Regions from separate parts of the Neobacillus niacini genome, predicted to be linked through region 2. Evidence: a T-box and tRNA genes for the amino acid it is inferred to sense, from the RefSeq annotation. Region 2 holds a T-box; the other holds one or more tRNA genes.
What was found. A T-box is a leader RNA that pairs with one kind of tRNA and senses whether it is charged. The one in region 2 lies ahead of proS (proline--tRNA ligase), so its partner is inferred to be a tRNA-Pro.
Positions count from the first base shown of each region.

Region 1: it has a tRNA-Pro gene. The T-box ahead of proS (proline--tRNA ligase) is inferred to sense a tRNA for this amino acid. The anticodon was not compared.

Region 1 covers NZ_CP183883.1:2,247,767-2,257,745, forward strand. Annotated here, with positions in the region: tRNA gene ACN6MT_RS10605 (tRNA-Thr) at 31-106, shown strand; tRNA gene ACN6MT_RS10610 (tRNA-Lys) at 177-252, shown strand; tRNA gene ACN6MT_RS10615 (tRNA-Leu) at 294-378, shown strand; tRNA gene ACN6MT_RS10620 (tRNA-Gly) at 406-480, shown strand; tRNA gene ACN6MT_RS10625 (tRNA-Leu) at 490-578, shown strand; tRNA gene ACN6MT_RS10630 (tRNA-Arg) at 605-681, shown strand; tRNA gene ACN6MT_RS10635 (tRNA-Pro) at 689-765, shown strand; tRNA gene ACN6MT_RS10640 (tRNA-Ala) at 785-860, shown strand; tRNA gene ACN6MT_RS10645 (tRNA-Met) at 890-966, shown strand; tRNA gene ACN6MT_RS10650 (tRNA-Ile) at 1,035-1,111, shown strand; tRNA gene ACN6MT_RS10655 (tRNA-Ser) at 1,127-1,219, shown strand; tRNA gene ACN6MT_RS10660 (tRNA-Met) at 1,340-1,413, shown strand; tRNA gene ACN6MT_RS10665 (tRNA-Asp) at 1,456-1,532, shown strand; tRNA gene ACN6MT_RS10670 (tRNA-Phe) at 1,559-1,634, shown strand; tRNA gene ACN6MT_RS10675 (tRNA-His) at 1,659-1,734, shown strand; tRNA gene ACN6MT_RS10680 (tRNA-Gly) at 1,753-1,826, shown strand; tRNA gene ACN6MT_RS10685 (tRNA-Ile) at 1,833-1,909, shown strand; tRNA gene ACN6MT_RS10690 (tRNA-Asn) at 1,971-2,045, shown strand; tRNA gene ACN6MT_RS10695 (tRNA-Ser) at 2,053-2,143, shown strand; tRNA gene ACN6MT_RS10700 (tRNA-Glu) at 2,153-2,224, shown strand; gene glgB (1,4-alpha-glucan branching protein GlgB) at 3,150-5,096, shown strand; gene ACN6MT_RS10710 (glucose-1-phosphate adenylyltransferase) at 5,038-6,186, shown strand; gene ACN6MT_RS10715 (sugar phosphate nucleotidyltransferase) at 6,203-7,234, shown strand; gene glgA (glycogen synthase GlgA) at 7,231-8,679, shown strand; gene ACN6MT_RS10725 (glycogen/starch/alpha-glucan phosphorylase) at 8,669-9,979, shown strand, end outside.
Region 2 covers NZ_CP183883.1:4,427,390-4,437,368, forward strand. Annotated here, with positions in the region: gene ACN6MT_RS21915 (SGNH/GDSL hydrolase family protein) at 1-130, opposite strand, end outside; gene hmpA (NO-inducible flavohemoprotein) at 221-1,462, opposite strand; gene ACN6MT_RS21925 (GNAT family N-acetyltransferase) at 1,856-2,416, opposite strand; gene proS (proline--tRNA ligase) at 2,702-4,132, opposite strand; T-box leader at 4,374-4,592, opposite strand; gene ACN6MT_RS21935 (hypothetical protein) at 4,731-4,880, shown strand; gene ACN6MT_RS21940 (cupredoxin domain-containing protein) at 5,014-5,892, shown strand; gene ACN6MT_RS21945 (MMPL family transporter) at 5,934-9,086, opposite strand; gene ACN6MT_RS21950 (MarR family winged helix-turn-helix transcriptional regulator) at 9,091-9,552, opposite strand; gene clpP (ATP-dependent Clp endopeptidase proteolytic subunit ClpP) at 9,709-9,979, opposite strand, start outside.

The sequences.
Region 1 (9,979 bases), 2.2 Mb from region 2:
TTTTTGCAAAGTAAATAACTTTCCATATGTGCCGGGGTAGCTCAATTGGTAGAGCAACTGACTTGTAATCAGTAGGTTGGGGGTTCAAGTCCTCTCGCCGGCACCATGCTTTACTTCCTTGATTATTCAATGGCAGCAGCAAAGAATATTACTTATCATATAAGTACCAATTATATGAGCCATTAGCTCAGTTGGTAGAGCATCTGACTTTTAATCAGAGGGTCGAAGGTTCGAGTCCTTCATGGCTCACCAAGTTTTTTCACAATAGTGAAAGTAGCTTTCCATTTTAATTTGCGGGTGTGGCGGAATTGGCAGACGCACCAGACTTAGGATCTGGCGCCGCAAGGCGTGGGGGTTCGACTCCCTTCACCCGCACCATATTACCTAATAATTAAAACGTTAAATGCGGAAGTAGTTCAGTGGTAGAACACCACCTTGCCAAGGTGGGGGTCGCGGGTTCGAATCCCGTCTTCCGCTCCAAAGAAAGTTGCCGGGGTGGCGGAACTGGCAGACGCACAGGACTTAAAATCCTGCGGTAGGTGACTACCGTACCGGTTCGATTCCGGTCCTCGGCACCATTTTAATAACAGATTAGTAAAGAAATGCGCCCGTAGCTCAATTGGATAGAGTGTCTGACTACGGATCAGAAGGTTATGGGTTCGACTCCTTTCGGGCGCGCCATATTTTACGGGAAGTAGCTCAGCTTGGTAGAGCACTTGGTTTGGGACCAAGGGGTCGCAGGTTCGAATCCTGTCTTCCCGACCATTCTTCTTAAACATAATTTGGGGCCTTAGCTCAGCTGGGAGAGCGCCTGCTTTGCACGCAGGAGGTCAGCGGTTCGATCCCGCTAGGCTCCACCAAGTTATTTTCAGGGTTATTTTCTATATTTGGCGGTGTAGCTCAGCTGGCTAGAGCGTACGGTTCATACCCGTAAGGTCGGGGGTTCGATCCCCTCCGCCGCTACCAAGTATTTTTATGAAGTAAAAATACAAAAGTTTTTTTGCACAGCAAAATAACTAAAAATACCTCAATTTGGACCTTTAGCTCAGCTGGTTAGAGCAGACGGCTCATAACCGTCCGGTCGTAGGTTCGAGTCCTACAAGGTCCACCAGTAATTTTATAATATGGAGGAATACCCAAGTCCGGCTGAAGGGATCGGTCTTGAAAACCGACAGGCGGGTTAAACCGCGCGGGGGTTCGAATCCCTCTTCCTCCGCCATATTATTACTTCAGCAACGAGCGTTACTTCAATGATTTAACCTCGAATTGTATTAGTCAAGCCGTAGCTTAATAAGCTTTCTGAGATTGATACAAAATGCATTGAAACACTTTTTATTGTCGCGGGGTGGAGCAGTCTGGTAGCTCGTCGGGCTCATAACCCGAAGGTCGCAGGTTCAAATCCTGTCCCCGCAATTAAGGTTAGTTATTTTCAAGAAAAACACTTGAAAAAACCTTGGTCTGGTAGTTCAGTTGGTTAGAATGCCTGCCTGTCACGCAGGAGGTCGCGGGTTCGAGTCCCGTCCAGACCGCCATTTTTATTGAGATGGCAAAATAAAGTGGCTCAGTAGCTCAGTCGGTAGAGCAAAGGACTGAAAATCCTTGTGTCGGCGGTTCGATTCCGTCCTGAGCCACCATTTATGTAATATTCTAATATTATGGCGATTGTGGCGAAGTGGTTAACGCACCTGATTGTGGTTCAGGCATTCGTGGGTTCGATTCCCATCAGTCGCCCCATGTATCATTTTATTTTCTGCGGGTGTAGTTTAGTGGTAAAACCTCAGCCTTCCAAGCTGATGTTGTGAGTTCGATTCTCATCACCCGCTCCAATTTATGGGCCTATAGCTCAGCTGGTTAGAGCGCACGCCTGATAAGCGTGAGGTCGATGGTTCGAGTCCATTTAGGCCCACCAGAATTTTTTGCGAAGCAAAATTATTAGAATTTTTTTTGAAAGAAAACTAACTTTCTATTATTCCGCAGTAGCTCAGTGGTAGAGCTATCGGCTGTTAACCGATCGGTCGTAGGTTCGAGTCCTACCTGCGGAGCCATTTTTATGGGGAAGTACTCAAGAGGCTGAAGAGGCGCCCCTGCTAAGGGTGTAGGTCGGGTAACCGGCGCGAGGGTTCAAATCCCTCCTTCTCCGCCATAATTATTTGGCCCCTTGGTCAAGCGGTTAAGACACCGCCCTTTCACGGCGGTAACACGGGTTCGAATCCCGTAGGGGTCATACAAAAAGGCTGATGATAAACTTATCATCAGTTTTTTTGTGCTTATTTTTATCAGACAAATGACGGCAGCACTGTGAATAAGTTATTCTTCTAGGTTAGTTCCTTCATTCAGTGCTGTAGAACCTTCACTTATTTCTTATACCAAGATAGACAGCATTTGATCCACTGTGATATCAGGATGAATTAAATCCTGCCTGTTTCTTTCTATCACTATCTGTTCTACTATTTGTTCTGCTCCATTGCTTAAACCTCTTTATAAAAGGTGATCAAATCCACTTGGTAATATAGGCAGGATTCAAGGCTGTCCTGTGCTGTTATCCCATAATGTGAGCCAATCTGTTCTATTGTTTGTATTACTGCCTAGGATCTTAAACCTGTTAGTTCTCAATGGCCTTCATTGCCCAAACCTCTCCTTAATCAAATTGCTCGTTCCCTTACCTGTAAGATATCATGCTGCTTAAGATTTAATTGTGCCAATCATCTACATTTTGCCCTACCCAAATCCCGGTGTTATATAAGAAAAAAAACAAAACAATCCTTTAAAATACGAATAGCTTGTTCTACATCTAGGGAGGCATTTTCCATGGTTAATTACTATTTTAGGATAATATTTTTCTTTTCTTTGCTACTAGGAAAAACCTTGATAACGCTTACATTCGCTGCATATTTAGCACTTTTACTTGGCAAAGTTTCTTATAAATCAAATAATATTTTTTACTCAAAAAACCAAAAAAACTTTATATATTTTTGTCGATTAATGAAGGATTTCTTGCCAATTCTTGTCGAAAGGTGTTGAAAAAAACAGGAAAATGACGGTCTGTATATTTTATTGTCAGAAAAGATAAAAAAGTTTTACAAGGCTTATTTGTAATTTGCACTTATAATTAACCCTTGAAATACATTTTCACAAGGATGAGGTTAATAATGGCAGTGAATACGTTATATCCAACAGACTATCAGTTGCATTTATTTCATGAGGGGAACCTTTTTCAAAGTCACCAGCTGTTCGGAGCACACGTCTTTAAAGAATCAGACAAAGTATATACGCGATTTTGTGTGTGGGCTCCTAACGCCAACAAAGTGAGGCTGGTCGGAAATTTCAATAACTGGAATGGAGAAGGTTACGATTTACATAGGGTAAACAATGAAGGTGTATGGATTATTGTCATTAATCAGGACCTGAATGGCTGCCTCTATAAGTATGAAATAATTACAGCACAAAATGAAAGACTTTTAAAATCGGATCCTTATGCATTTTATTCTGAACTGCGGCCAAATACCGCTTCCATCGTTTATTCTTTGAGAAATTACGATTGGCAGGATAATCATTGGATGCACCGAAAGCAAAAAAGAAACTTCTTATCTGAACCACAGATCATTTATGAGGTGCATTTTGGTTCATGGAAAAAACATGAGAATGGTGATTTTTTAACATATAAGGAAATGGCTGAAGTACTCATACCTTATGTGCTTGAACATGGATTTACACATATTGAATTATTACCTCTTATCGAGCACCCCTTTGACGGATCTTGGGGATATCAGGGTACTGGATACTTTTCAGCAACCTCCCGCTACGGCACACCAAAGGACTTCATGTACTTTGTAGATCAATGTCATCAGAATGGAATTGGCGTAATACTTGATTGGGTGCCGGGTCACTTTTGTAAGGATTCACATGGTTTATACCGTTTTGATGGTTCACATATTTATTCTTACGAAACAGAAAGTGACAGGGAAAATCATGTTTGGGGTACAGCGAACTTTGACCTTGGAAAAGGAGAGGTGCAAAGTTTCCTCATCTCAAATGCATTCTTTTGGATAGATTACTTCCATATTGATGGGTTTAGGATGGACGCCGTTGCAAACATCATATATTGGCCGAATTCAGTTGAAAACCTTGAAAACCCATTTGGGATAGACTTTCTAAAAAAATTGAATATAGAAGTTCATCAGTACGATCCAACTTTTGTCATGATTGGAGAGGATTCAACAGATTTCCCTAATGTTACTGCACCGGTCCATTATGGTGGATTAGGCTTCGATTATAAATGGAATATGGGCTGGATGAATGACATTTTAAAATATATGGAAACTCCTCCATTTGCACGCTCAAGTGTTCATACGAAAGTAACTTTTTCGATTCTTTATGCCTTTTCAGAAAACTTTATGCTCCCATTTTCACATGATGAAGTTGTCCATGGTAAAAAGTCACTGTTAGATAAAATGCCGGGTGATTATTGGGAAAAGTTCGCACAGCTGCGCATGCTTCTAGGATATATGTTCGCTCATCCTGGAAAGAATCTTTTATTTATGGGATTTGAACTGGGTCAGTTTGCAGAATGGAAAGACAAAGAACAGTTAGATTGGAACCTGTTAGATTATGAAATGCACCAGAATGTAAATCAATATGTTAAACAATTAACAAAACTCTATAAACGATCTAAAGCGATGTATGAACTAGACCATATGCATGAAGGTTTTGAATGGATTGATTGTAATAACTATAGCCAATCGGTCTTCTCGTTTATTCGAAAAGGAAAAGCCGAAAATGATTATTTGGTTATTATTTGCAATTTTACGGGTATACACTATCCGGAATATAAGATTGGTGTACCTGCTCAAGGCGAGTTTCGTGAAATATTTAATAGTGACGATGCAGACTTTGGCGGTGCTGGCTTTATTAATAAAAAAACATTTATGGCTGAAGAAGAGCCATTTCATGGAAGACCATATTCCGTTAATGTGACGATACCGCCTTTTGGCTTTCAGATCATTCGACCGGTGAAAAAACGAAAGGAGAGAAAAGGTAATGGGAAAGAAAAAGTGCGTGGCAATGCTATTGGCAGGAGGGAAAGGAAGCAGACTTAACTCACTTACGAAGGATTTGGCAAAGCCTGCTGTTCCTTTTGGAGGAAAGTACAGAATCATTGATTTTCCATTAAGCAATTGTGCTAATTCAGGTATTGATACAGTCGGAGTCTTAACTCAATATCAACCGTTGCTATTAAACTCGTATATAGGTATTGGCAGTGCTTGGGACCTTGACCGAAAAGATGGGGGCGTAACGGTTTTACCTCCATATGCTGAGACTTCTGAGGTAAAATGGTATACCGGAACTGCGAGTGCTATTTATCAAAACCTAAATTATTTAAAACAATACCAGCCTGAATATGTATTAATTCTCTCAGGTGATCATATTTACAAAATGAACTATGAAAGCATGCTTGAGTATCACATAGAAAAACGAGCTGATGTAACGATTTCTTTAATTGAAGTTCCTTGGGCGGAAGCAAGCCGTTTTGGGATTATGAATACAAACGAGGATTTAAGAATAACAGAGTTTGAGGAGAAGCCAGCAGAGCCAAAGAATAATCTAGCTTCGATGGGCATTTATATTTTTAGCTGGAATATACTGAAGGAATATCTTGAGATGGACGCTAGAAATAGTAAATCCTCCCACGATTTTGGTAAAGACATCATTCCAACTTTATTAGATGAAAATAAAAAGTTATATGCCTATCCTTTTAAAGGCTATTGGAAAGATGTTGGTACAGTCAAGAGTCTTTGGGAAGCAAATATGGATCTATTAAATGACGAATGTGATTTAGATCTATTTGATCACGATTGGAGAATCTATTCTGTCAATCCTAATCAACCCCCTCAGTATATCTCTCCTGAAGCAATAGTTAAGGAGTCACTAATTAATGAAGGCTGTACCATTGAAGGGGAAATTGATAATTCTGTTTTATTTCAAGGGGTTAGTGTTGGTAAAGGATCCATTATAAAGGAATCTGTAATCATGCCAGATGCTGTAATTGGTGAGAACGTTAAGATTGAAAAAGCGATCGTTCCAAGTGACGCTGTTATTCCAGATGGAACCGTAATACGTTCATTTGATGATGAAATTATTCTTGTTACAGAAGAAATGTTAAGTGGGATATATCCTGCTTTTAAATAAACGGGAGGGACTTGTATTGCAAAGAAAATTATTAGGTGTTATTGACGCCACCACATACCATGATGATTTAGAAGAGCTTTTGACCCATCGCTCACTCGCAGCCCTGCCTTTTGCAGGACGTTATCGTATTATCGATTTTGTACTTTCTAATATGGTGAATTCAGGAATTCAAAGTGTAGCCATCTTTCCTAAAATGATGTATCGTTCGTTAATGGATCACCTTGGATCGGGGAAGAATTGGGATTTAAATCGCAAACGTGATGGACTTTTCTTTTTTCCAACTCCCGTGGTTGATTCAGATATAAATAAAATTGGTTCTTTTGAAAACTTTGCAGCAAACTTGGATTTCTTTTACCGCAGTTCTCAAGAGTACTCTTTAATTACCAATTGTTATACCGTTTTCAATATGGATTTTGCACCATTGTTAGAATGGCATATGCATTCAGGGTGTGATATTACCGAAATATTCCATGAAAATGGGACTCCTATGAAGATGTATTTAGTGAAAACCTCTTTACTTGTTAAATTAATTGAAACAAGAAATGAAACTGGGTATACATGCATGAAAGATGTCGTTTTAGACTCTGAACATTTCTACTCCATTTGCCGCTATGAATATTCCGGATATGCGGTAATGATCAACTCTATTCAAAACTATTTTTCTACTAGTTTAAATTTATTAAATTCCGATGTCTGGAAGCAATTGTTTATAAAAGAACACCCCATCCTGACAAAGGTAAAAGATGAGCCGCCAACACGTTATTTAAAGGGCTCAACTGTCCAAAATGCCATGATTGCGAATGGCTGCTTAATAAATGGCTCAGTTGAAAATAGTATTATCTCCAGGGGCGTTAAAATTGGTAAAGGGGCAGTTATTAAGAATTGCATTATCATGCAAAAATGTGTAATTGAAGATAATTGCTACCTGGATTCCGTTATTTTAGACAAAGACGTAAAGGTAGAGGCGGGTACAATTCTAACAGGTACTGCCAGGGATCCTTATGTTGTACGGAAAGGAACTAAACAAGGAGCTCTGATGAAATCGTGAAAGTATTATTTGCAGTATCAGAATGTGGACCATTTGCGAAATCTGGGGGGCTAGCAGACGTTGCAGGCTCCCTGCCTAAGGAATTAAAAAGTCTTGGTACGGATGTAAGAGTTATCATGCCTAAATATGGTACTATTGCCGATGAATTTAAGGCGGATATGGTAAAAATTAAAGAATTTACTGTACCTGTTGGCTGGAGAAATCAATATTGCGGTATAGAAGAGCTTTCCTATGAGGGAGTAACCTATTACTTTGTTGATAATGAGTATTATTTTAAACGCGAAGGATTTTATGGCTATTATGATGATGGCGAGAGATTCGCTTATTTTAATCGAGCTGTGTTGGAAGCGCTGGAACATCTTGATTTTTATCCAGATGTACTGCATTGCCATGATTGGCATACAGCTATGATTCCTTTTTTATTAAGAATGGAGTATTACAAGCGAAAAGGCTACGGACTTATTCGTACGGTTTTCACTATCCATAATTTACAATTTCAAGGGATTTTCCCAAGAGAGGCGCTTTCTGACTTGCTGGGATTAGATTGGGGAGCATTTAACCCTGAAAATTTAGAATTCTTTGGCTGTATTAATTTCATGAAGGGTGCTCTTGTAGCAGCTGACGAAATTACAACAGTGAGCCCAACCTATAAACAAGAAATCCAAACGCCTGTATATGGTGAGAAATTGGACGGTCTCTTAAGAACAAGAGAAGAAGATCTTGTTGGGATTGTAAATGGTATCGATGATAAATTCTATAATCCTGCCGATGATTCCCTAATCTATAAAACGTACAACAGTAATAATCTTGAAGGTAAAGCAATAAATAAAAGTGAAGTCCAAAAATTCTTTGGGCTGCCACAAAAACCGAATACACCGCTAATGGTGATGATTACTCGGCTGACAAAACAAAAGGGATTAGATCTCGTTAAGTGTGTTCTAAATGATATTCTTCATGAAGATATTCAAATGGTGGTTCTAGGGACAGGGGACTATGCTTATGAGGAGTATTTACGCCATGCAGCAAGCTCTTATCCAGATAAATTAAAGGTTCACATCGGTTTTAGTGAGGGACTTGCTCACAAGCTATATGCTGCGGCAGACCTGTTTCTAATGCCATCCTTATTTGAACCATGTGGTCTTGGTCAATTAATCGCTATGAGATACGGTGCGGTGCCAATTGTACGTGAAACAGGCGGGCTAAATGATACTGTACAATCTTGGAATGAAACTACCAATGAGGGAAATGGTTTTTCTTTTAAGAATTTTAATGCCCATGACATGTTATATACGATTAGAAGGGCATTACGCTTTTATCATGATCCCGAGTGGGAAACAATCGTTCAAAAAGCAATGAAAAAAGATAATAGCTGGGCCCAGTCTGCATTTAAGTATAATCAGCTGTATGCAGAGCTGATCTCGAGGAGTGAAACCCATGTTTTCTAATACAACAGAGTTTAAGGATACTTTTTTAAAGAGGTTGAATATGGTATGCGGTAAGAGCTTTTCAGAAAGCTCAGAGCGTGATCATTATCAAACACTTGGTATTATGATTCGTGAATTTGTTAGCCATGATTGGATTAAAACGAATGAACGATACCTTGCTGCAAAGGGAAAACAAGTCTATTATCTTTCAATAGAATATTTATTAGGAAAGCTCCTTAGGCAAAATCTAATTAATTTGGGAATCGAAGAAACAGTACAAGTTGGTCTTAGAGAACTTGGTATCGATTTGAGTAACCTAGAGGAATTAGAAAGTGATGCAGGATTGGGAAATGGCGGCTTAGGTAGATTAGCCGCTTGTTTTCTTGACTCTCTTGCTTCCCTAAATCTCCCCGGACACGGTCATGGAATCCGCTATAAACATGGACTATTTGAACAGAAGATTGTCGATGGATATCAAGTCGAACTTCCGGAGCAATGGCTCAGAAGCGGGAATGTTTGGGAAGTTCGCAAGGCTGACTTAGCGGTTAAAATACCTTTTTGGGGTAAGGTGGAAGGAAGAACAGAGAATGGCCGTCTAGTGTTTCAACATTTGAATGCAGAATCCGTTACTGCAGTCCCACATGATATGCCTGTTATTGGATATAACTCTGAAACAGTTAATACACTTAGATTATGGAATGCAGAGCCATCTCAATTCCCTATTCATGAAGACATTTTAAAGTACAAACGGGAAACAGAATTAGTCTCAGAATTCCTATACCCGGATGATACACATGATGAAGGGAAAATACTGCGGCTAAAGCAGCAATATTTTTTAGTATCTGCAAGTATTCAGTCCATCATCAAAACGTATCGAAAGCAACACGGAAACTTGAAGGAACTTCACCAACATGTCTGCATTCATATTAATGATACCCACCCAGTTTTAGCAATCCCTGAACTAATGAGAATCTTAATTGATGAGGAAGGATTTGATTGGGATCTTGCCTGGTATATAACAAGGCATACGATTTCCTATACAAACCATACGACCTTATCTGAAGCATTGGAAAAATGGCCCATTCGGATTTTTCAGCCGTTATTACCACGAATTTATATGATTGTAGAAGAAATAAATGAACGGTTTTGCGGAGATTTGTGGGATAAATACACAGGAGATTGGGATAAGATTGCACGGCTCGCAATCATCGCTGATGGATTTGTAAAAATGGCTCATTTAGCTATAGTGGGGAGCTTTAGTGTTAACGGGGTTGCAAAGCTCCATACAGAAATTCTAAAGACTCGTGAAATGAATCAATTT
Region 2 (9,979 bases):
TGGTTTTCTCTTGGATTTTATCAGGCTTGCCTGCATAATATTCACCTACAGCCAATCCAAGTCCAACCAGCCAGAGGAGGCAAAAAAATATCGATATCATGGTTACAGATTTTATGACGTTTTTATTCACATAGCTTCATCCTTTCTGGCTATTTCTACCTTTTATTTAATCACAATTACTGGATGAATCAAACTTTCAAGACAGAAAAAAACCGATTTCCTAAACGGAAACCGGTTCTTCCTTCACACTTTCTTCTAAACTGCCTTTTGGTCCAAAGAACTCAAAGTGAATTCTCTCTTCCGCAACGTCTAAATTTTTTAAAGAAGCATTGATTGATTTCATAAATGGTACAGGGCCACAGAAATAGAAGTCTGCATCGGAAACAGGAATATTTTTAACAAGCCAGTCTTGCGTTACATATCCTTCAACATCAAAAGATTGGTTCTTACGGTCTTCTTCTGTTGGTGAATCATAAAAGAAATAGGAATTTACATTTTCTAGAGAAGATACTGACTCCACTTCCTCTCTTAATGCATGAACATTACCATTGGCTGCAGCGTGAATGAACGTTACATTTCTCTCAGGCTGAACTTCAACCACTGTTTTTAACATACTCAACATTGGTGTTAAGCCGACACCGCCGCTTAATAATACAACAGGTGTATTTTTTTCAGTATCAAGAACAAAATCTCCCGCTGGAGCACTTACCTGTAAGATTTCTCCCTCTGTAACCGTATCATGAAGATAATTTGAAACCATTCCGTCAGGGTTCTTTGTACCTGCTTCACGTTTTACGCTAATACGGTAATAATCCTTACCAGGTGAATCTGATAAACTGTATTGACGAATATGTGTAAATTCCTCACCATCGATTTCAAGTTTAATACTGATATACTGACCAGGAAGGTATTGGGCAATTTCTTTATTGTCTGTAGGTTTTAGGTAAAAGGATGTAATTACATCACTTTCCTCAACTTTGCGGTCAACCACAAAACTACGGAAACCATCCCAGCCTCCTTTTTGTTTTTCAGCTTCTTCATACATTTCTGCCTCAACACCGATAAAGGCATCCGCAATTACTCCATAAGCCTCTGCCCAGGCATTGATAATTTCATCTGTTGCAGCGTCACCTAAAACGTCTTTAATTGCTAATAGTAAGTGTTTACCAACAATCGGATAATGTTCTGGTTTAATGCCAAGACTTCTATGTTTATGGGCAATTTGTTTAACAACTGGAAGGATAGCTTCAAGATTATCAATATATTGTGCAGCCGCATAGACAGTTCCTGCTAGCGCTTTTTGTTGTCTGCCTTGCTTTTGGTTTGCATGATTGAAAATATTCAATAATTCCGGATGATTCCCGAACATCATTTGATAAAAACGTGTTGTAATGGCTTCTCCGTGTTTTTCTAAAACTGGTACTGTTGATTTAATGATTTCAATTGTATTACGATCTAACAAAACTATCACTCCTTATGTAGTGGTTATCACTATTTATATAGTGATTATATGAGATATTACACTTGGAGTAAGTGATGCAAATCACACATCATGAAATTTGGTTCATTCGAACCAGAAGTTAAGATGTCGTGTCCTTAATCGAGTAACCAGCCACGGTAAAAAGCGGAGATTTTCCGCTTAAATGCAAAATGGAGCTAGTTTCGGGGGATATAAACGGAGGGTTTCCGCTTAATTAAAGCGAAATCCCCTATTTTCGATTTTTCCGAGCCAATAGACGGAATCTCTCCGTCTGTTTGAGTATTTTTTATTACTAATTACGTATTTAGCGGAATTTCTCCGCTTATTTCTTACGATTAGTCAAGTGTATTTCAGTTAATTCATTATTTAAGTGATTTATTTTATTTTTGCGAAAACGCAGGTGTCTCTAAGTTCCTTACTATCTACAGAGATACCATCATTTTTTAAGATGCCCTCAAGGGTAAAACCTAATTTTTCTGGAATTGCACGACTTTTAGTATTTCGTGGATCACAACGAATCTCAATTCGTTTAGCATTAAGTTCGGTAAATGCAAACCTCATAATTGCTTCTGTCGCTTCCGTTATATATCCTCTGCCAGAAAAACGGGTATCAATCCAATAACCAATCTCAAACTTTGGTACTTCCCAATTAATTCTATGAAGACCTGATGAACCAATAAATTCACCGGTTTCCTTATTGAATAAATGTAATCTTAAATCTTCACGGGTTATAAACTTTGCAATACTGTCTCTTACATTCGCTTCTACATCTTGCTCTGTTTGATTCATATGAGCCCATGGCATCCACGGTTTTAGTTCATTCAATGACGCCTGGATTGCTTCATATACATATTTCCCATCACCTGGTAAGGGCTTGCGGATTAACAACCTTTCTGTGGTAAACTCCTCTGGAAATTCTATTAAACTTGGATTCATTTTGTCTCCCCCTTTAAAAACTTTGAATCTTCATGAAGTCCATTTTCTCTTTTCTTTTTCGACTTTGGGCTTTATAAACCCTTCATGGTGACCATTTATGCGATACTTCTTTCATTTTGGGCTTCATGGAGGGCTTATGATGACCATTTTACCGATTTCCCTTTCACTTTGGGCTTCATAAACCCTTCATGATGACCACTTTCGTGATTTTCCTTTCATTTTAGGCTTCATGAACGGCAATTAATAAAAAGACCCTTCCAAAAAGGAAGAGTCTCCACAAAAATATTAGTATGCTTTTGCCCAATAGACCATCTTGTCTGCTTCTTTTCCACAGCATACACATGTAGTAGAAACCTGTTCTTGTTCAAATGGAATACATCTAGAAGTGGCAGTTGTTTCTTCTTTGATTTTCTCCTCACACGCAAGCTCTCCGCACCACATAGCTTTAATGAATCCTGGTTTTGCTTCAAGCTTTTCCTTTAATTCAGGAAGTGTCACGGCTACGGAAGTTCTTTCTTCACGGTGCGTCAAAGCTTTATTGTATAAATTAGATTGGATATCATCGAGTAATTCCACAAGCTTGGTTTCTAATTGATCCATAGGAACAATTACTTTTTCTAATGTATCCCTTCTTACCAACACAACTTGTTTGTTTTCAATGTCTTTTGGTCCCACTTCTAAACGAACTGGAATTCCTTTCATTTCGTATTCGTTGAATTTCCAGCCTGGCTTTTTATCGCTAGCGTCAATATCAACACGAGCAACGCTGGATAATGACTTCTTCAAATCATAAGCGAAATCAAGAACTCCTTCTTTATGCTGTGCAATTGGCACTATCATAACTTGAGTTGGCGCAGCTTTTGGAGGAATCACAAGACCGCGGTCGTCACCATGAACCATGATTAACGCCCCAATGATTCTTGTCGTAAAGCCCCATGATGTTTGGTGAACATACTGAAGCTTTCCTTCTTTATCGGTATATTGGATATTAAATGCTTCCGCAAAACCTGTGCCAAAATGGTGGGATGTTCCTGACTGCAGGGCTTTACCATCGTGCATTAAGCTTTCAATGGTAAAAGTAGCTTTAGCTCCAGCAAATTTTTCTTTTTCGGTCTTCTGACCTTTAACTACAGGAATTGCAAGGATCTCTTCACAAATCGCTGCATAGACATTCAGCATTTTGATCGTTTCTTCCATCGCTTCTTCATCCGTTGCGTGTGCAGTATGACCTTCCTGCCATAAAAATTCTAATGTCCGTAAAAATGGACGGGTTGTTTTTTCCCAGCGAACTACGTTAGCCCATTGATTATAAAGCTTGGGTAAATCCCTGTATGAATGAATGATATTGCTATAATGCTCACAGAAAAGAACTTCAGATGTTGGGCGCACGACTAAACGCTCAGCCAGCTCCTCAGAACCACCATGTGTTACCCATGCCACTTCAGGTGCAAATCCTTCGACATGGTCTTTTTCTTTTTGGAGCAAGCTTTCTGGAATAAATAATGGCATATAGACATTTTCATGGCCTGTTTCTTTAATACGGCGGTCTAATTCATTTTTAATATTGTCCCATAGGGCATATCCATAAGGGCGGATAATCATTGATCCGCGTACACTTGAATAATCGATTAAGTCTGCTTTTGTTACAACATCGGTATACCACTGGGCGAAATCCTCGTCCATACTGGTAACATCTTTTACAAATTCCTTTGCCATTTTTGACACCTCATTATTTTTTTAAAAATCGCTGTGTGCTAAACTGGACTGTTGATTTGCGCTCCAGGCACTTCGCTTTCCGCAGGCGGTTCGGGAAGCCTCCTCGACGCTAAAGCGTCTGCGGGGTCTCCCCTGTCCCGTCCTCCTGCAGGAGTCTTCGTGCCTTCCACGCAAATCAACAGGTGCCAATATTAATATTACGCTTTAACACAGGTTTGAATATAAAAAGGCCTTGGCCCCAAAAAGGGACCAAGACCTGGCGATACCACCCTAAATTCATAAAGCAAATGCTTTATACTCTCGACATGATAACGGATTTTATCCGCATGTATCTTCAAATAAGAATCCGATACAGAACTCCAAGGCAGGTTCAAATGTCTGTCTTAAGAAACCTTCCACCAATGGTTTCCTCTCTTTGTAAGACACCTTACATTTTACTAATCCTCTTCACAGTTTCAAATAGTATTTTTGAAAAAATTATATAGTTCTAACACGAAAATGTCAAATACTATTATGGAAAAATATTCTGATTACATATTACAATGCTTTATTTCTAGCTTGGATTTCGGTTACAATTAGTAGGAATGAGGTGATATTCTTGAAAAATGACGAAAAGAATGAGATTGATCAGGAAGAAGAAGAAAAACGATACTTACTTGACCTTATGAAAATGCAAAATGAAGCGTTAAAAAGAATCTATAAAAACACCATAGATAACGAGAAAATCAATAAACCCAATGGACGTTGAGAACGTCTTTTTTTATTTCCAGTGAAGTTTTCATTAAACGTTCATAAACGCCACCAAAAAGACAATTTTTATGTTTATCAATGCATTTATAATGTACATATGTTGTTTATTAACTGTTAGAGGAGATTTTCAAATGTATGTATTATCGATTTTCACAATCGTTATTATGAGTGTATTGACTGGATGTTCCATTCTTCTGCTTCATCGCAAGAAAAATAAACTTGCAAGCCTTTCAGGTACGATTGTCGTAATCGTCCTGACAATGATGGGAGGATTATTAGCTGGATATATCAGCGGGATTCTTTCAGGCGAATTATTTTTCCCTGTTGGCTTAGGTACTTTAATTGGTTTTGTCCTAGGTTTTATTGCTGGCCAGCCTGTTGGGATGTTGGCGATTTTAAGCGGATCGGTTTCCGGTATTGTAAGTGGAATGATCGGTGCCCTCTTAGGTGCCATCCTTCAGTTTGATAACCCAACAATCATGCTTGGGATATTACTAGGCTTGTATGTTATTATTCTTGGTCTAGTTATTTTATTTATCATTGTTGATACAAACGGTAAGCTATCACTGGATACACAAGGAATTTCACCATTTAATATTTTTTCAGCTGGACTGGTTCTGATTGCCTTATTTTTATTTTTATACAGTAGTGATCTAGTCAAAATTCCTGGTGAAGCCGAAGCAGCTCAAACACAGGAGACAAATACTCCTCCAGCAAAAACAGAACTTGATATTACGGGTGAAACTAATCCTAAAATAGACATGATGATAACACCGACTGGCTATTCTCCCAATGTGATTAGAGTAAAAAAAGGTGTACAAGTGGAGTTAAACATTACAAATCCGGGTGACAATAGCTGTTTTTCAACCTTTATGATGCCAGATTTCGATTTAAACAATATTAATCTAAAGGCAGGTACAACAAATTTAACCTTTACCCCTGACAAAGAAGGAGAATATACCTTTACATGTGGAATGAATATGTTTAAAGGGACAGTTATAGTGGAGTAGAGCAAGAAAGCACGCTGAGAATTTCTCAGCGTGCTTCTTTTTTACAAATGTGTTGAATGATCATGTACAACGGTATCGGTATTCTTTTTAAACGGCCAATAGTTTGCCTCGCCAAAGGTTTTGACCATGACGGGAACAAACAACGGTAAAATTACAAGAGCATAGAGTGAAAGTCCGATTAATAGAATGGCCGCAATTTGTAGTAAAGATAAAACACCAGCTGGCATCATCGCAGCAAAAGTACCGCCCAAAATGACAGCCGCCGAGATAATAACCGTCCCCATTTTCTTCATCGAGATGAGAATCGCTTGTTCTACCGGCATATGTTTAAATTCATTAAATCGGTCCATTAAGAAAATACTGTAATCAATTCCGAGTGCAATTAATATGACAAACGCGAAGAACGGAACAGCCCAGCTAATTCCTGAATAACCTAAGATATTTACAAATAATACCTCAGCAAGTGCCATAGAAGTAAAATACGTTAAAATTAATGAACCTATCAAATATAAAGGCATAATGATGGAACGGAACAGAATGATTAGAATAATCGTAATCCCAATTAACATAAGCACCACTGTTCGAGAATAGTCAGCTTGCGAAATATTATCTAGATCATGATGCATACTTGATACACCGCCGACTGCTATTTCTGCGTTTTCAAGCTTTGTGTCCTTGACAATGCGTTCCACTGTATCTTTAATTTCAGGAACCGTCTGAAGAGCTTCATTCGAATATGGGTTCATATTAAAGACCACATCAATCGTCATTACTTTGCGATCCTTTGACATATAGGTGTCTAAGACTTGCTCAAAGTCTTCACCATCAAGAACCTCTTGTGGAATAAAGAAACCATTTTGCTCTTGTTCCGATACTCCAGCTAGATACTCCTGTGCAGACTCCAAACCATCAGAGACTTGATTTAAGCCATCCGCGCTTTGTGTTAACCCATCTGAAAGCTGAGTAATTTGACCGCTCATATCCTTAAAGCCTGTTAATATCTGCTGCTGACCACTATTTAATCCATTTAGACCATTTGAAAATTGAGGCAGGCTATCCACAATTTGTCCTTGGCCATTTCCCATTGTGTAAAGTCCTGATTCAATCTCTGTTAAACCTTTTAAGAGATCTTCCATTCCCTTCACAAGTGCTTCCTGACCTGCAATGGCTTCTGAAAAATTACTATTCGCAAAGCTAATTCCTTCCTGAGCCCCTTTTAATCCTGCATTCAATTGATTCAAGCTGCCTGCTAATTCTGCAGTTGCTACCTGAGAACCCTGAATGGTCATTTTGATAGCTTGATAGTTTTGATTTTGCCCAATATCACTATATTCATTTTCTAAATTCGTAAAATATTGATTGGTTGCCACTAAGGACGTATTTAGATCACTTAAGCCCTTTTCAACTAATTTATAGTTTCCTTCAAGTGCATTTAACCCTTGGGCCGCCTGTTTGTAACTCTCGAGCAGCTGTTTACTGCCCGCCAAAACTTCGGCAGATTTAGTCTTGATTACCGCTAGACCTTCTTTTACTTGGGTCGTACCAGCAGCACCTTGTCTTAATCCATCTTCAATTTTTGCAAGGTTTTCTTGTATGGTTCCCATGCCTGTTTGGAGCTGAGATGTTCCGGCAATCAATTGACCGATTCCATCAGCTGCCTCTTCCATTTTAGGCTGATTAGCAGCGAGCTGGCTGCCTGCATCGGCAAGACCATTGCTAATCTGTTCAATTCCATCATTTCCTTGACCAAGACCATCCTCAAGACTTTTTACCTGCTCTGAAATATATAAATCGTCAATGGTTTCACCTGTGGGGCGAGTAACGGAACGGACTGTGTCAACACCGCTAATTTTATTTAGCTCTTGGCTGATTTTTTCCGTCAGAGCAATGTACTCAGACGTGTTCAGCTCATCATCATTTTTAAAAACAATTTGTGTTGGCATAGATTCACCAGGTCCGAATCCATCAGCAATAATATTAAATCCTTGGATTGAATTGAACTCATCACCAATTTCCTCTAAAGAGTTAAACGACAAATCTCCATCATATGTGAATAACGCCGGAACTGAAATGGCCGCTACAATCAGCAGCGCAATTAAAGGACGTGCTAATGCAAAACTGCCGACAAAGCCCCAAAATTTACTTTCACCATGTTCAAGCCTGCCTTTTGACGGCCAGAATAATTTTTTGCCTAATACAGCCATAAAGAACGGAACAATCGTAAACAAACCTACTATCAATAATGCTACACCAATCGCAACGGCAGCGGCTGACTGATAAAGTACAAAGGTAGAAAAACCAATAGATGCAAAACCAATCATCACGGCTAATCCGCTAAAAAACACCGTTTTACCTGCATTTCGATACGTAATAACAATTGCTTCTACTACACTATCATTCTTAGACATTTCCTCTTTAAAACGACTAAGCAGCAATATACAATAATCAGTCCCAATACCAAACAATACAGCCACTAAGAATATCTGCGTGAACGTTGATAATGGGAAATTCACTTTATCTACTAATATCGCAACGATGGATTGGGAAGCTAAATAGCTGAATCCAACTGTTACTAATGGAATAATTGGAGCGATTGCTGATTTAAATACAAGCAAAAGAACAATTAAAATAAAAACAACCGTAATCCCTTCGGTCTTCTTAAGACCTTCTTGTGAGTTGGTTACAAGGTCCTCAGAAATCAGCCAGTTTCCTGTATAATAATGGTCTAATTTCACATTATCCAATGCTTTATACAAGGCATTTGTGATTTCTTTTGCTTCACGGTCATTTACTGCTACATTTAAGGAAACAAGAATGGTTTTACCGTCCTTCGATACAAGCTGTTCTTTCAATTCTTCTTGATTGAAATGAGTCAGGATTGAAGTTATACCTAAATCACTCTTCTCTTTTTCCAGTTGATTAATCGCCTTTTCTGCCTTGGAAAAGTCTTCTTCCGTCAACTTTTTGTCACTATGGAAGACCAATGCTGTTTGTAATTCATTTCCGCTATTTTCACTTGACTGGACATCGTTTAAAATTTCCTCGGCCAAAGTAGAAGAATAGCCTTTCGGAACGCTGATTTGTCCTTTGTCCCGGACAAGCTGTTCCATATTTGGTGCAGACAAAAAGAGAACTGCGATGACTGCAATCCATGCCAGGAGGACAAACCATTTTCCTTTTATAAATGCTCTCACGTTTTTACTCCCCCATTTCTTCCTTTTTCATGTTGGTTAATATCAGGGCTAATTTCTCATACGTATTAATAAAATTAGTGATTTCCGTTTCATCAAATTGGGTAATCAATGACTCTACCAAAAGGTGCACCTTTTCCTGAGTTTTTCGACTCATCTCTTTTCCTTTTTCACTTAAGGTAAGATATACTACTCTTCGATCGTTTTCATCTCGTGTTCTTTCAATTACACCTCTGTCCGCTAATCGATTAATGATAGCGGTAATCGCACTTTTATTGACCTCAAAGGCCTCTGCCAGTTCAGAGGACGTACACTCAGTAGAATTCTGAATGTATCTAATAATGTAGTGCTGATCAATCGTAATATCTTCTTCAATCTGACTTTTGATTAAGGACTCAGCCTTCTTATTGACTTCAAAAGAAACGGACACATAGCGGTCGATTAATTCTTGAATAATTTTTTTATCCATCGTCCATTTCTCACCTCACTTCTACTTCAAAAATAATAGTTAAACTGTTAAACTATTCACCTGTTTAACTATATGGTATGTCATAAATGGTGTCAATAAAAAAAAGGCTAGCAATTGCTAACCTTTTTCTTGTTATTTTTGCAAATTATTTTTGTATTATACCTTTGGGTATAATATCTCATCGATTATTCCATATTCTTTGGCTTCTTCTGCACTCATAAAGTAGTCGCGGTCGGTATCTTTTGCGACTTTTTCAACACTTTGACCGGTTCTTTCGGCAATAATTTGATTGATATGTTCCCGCAATTTTAAGATTCGTTTTGCTGAGATTTCTATTTCTGTAGCCTGACCCCTGACGCCACCCAGAGGCTGATGGATCATGATTTCACTATTTGGCAATGCATATCGCTTTCCCTTCGTCCCAGCT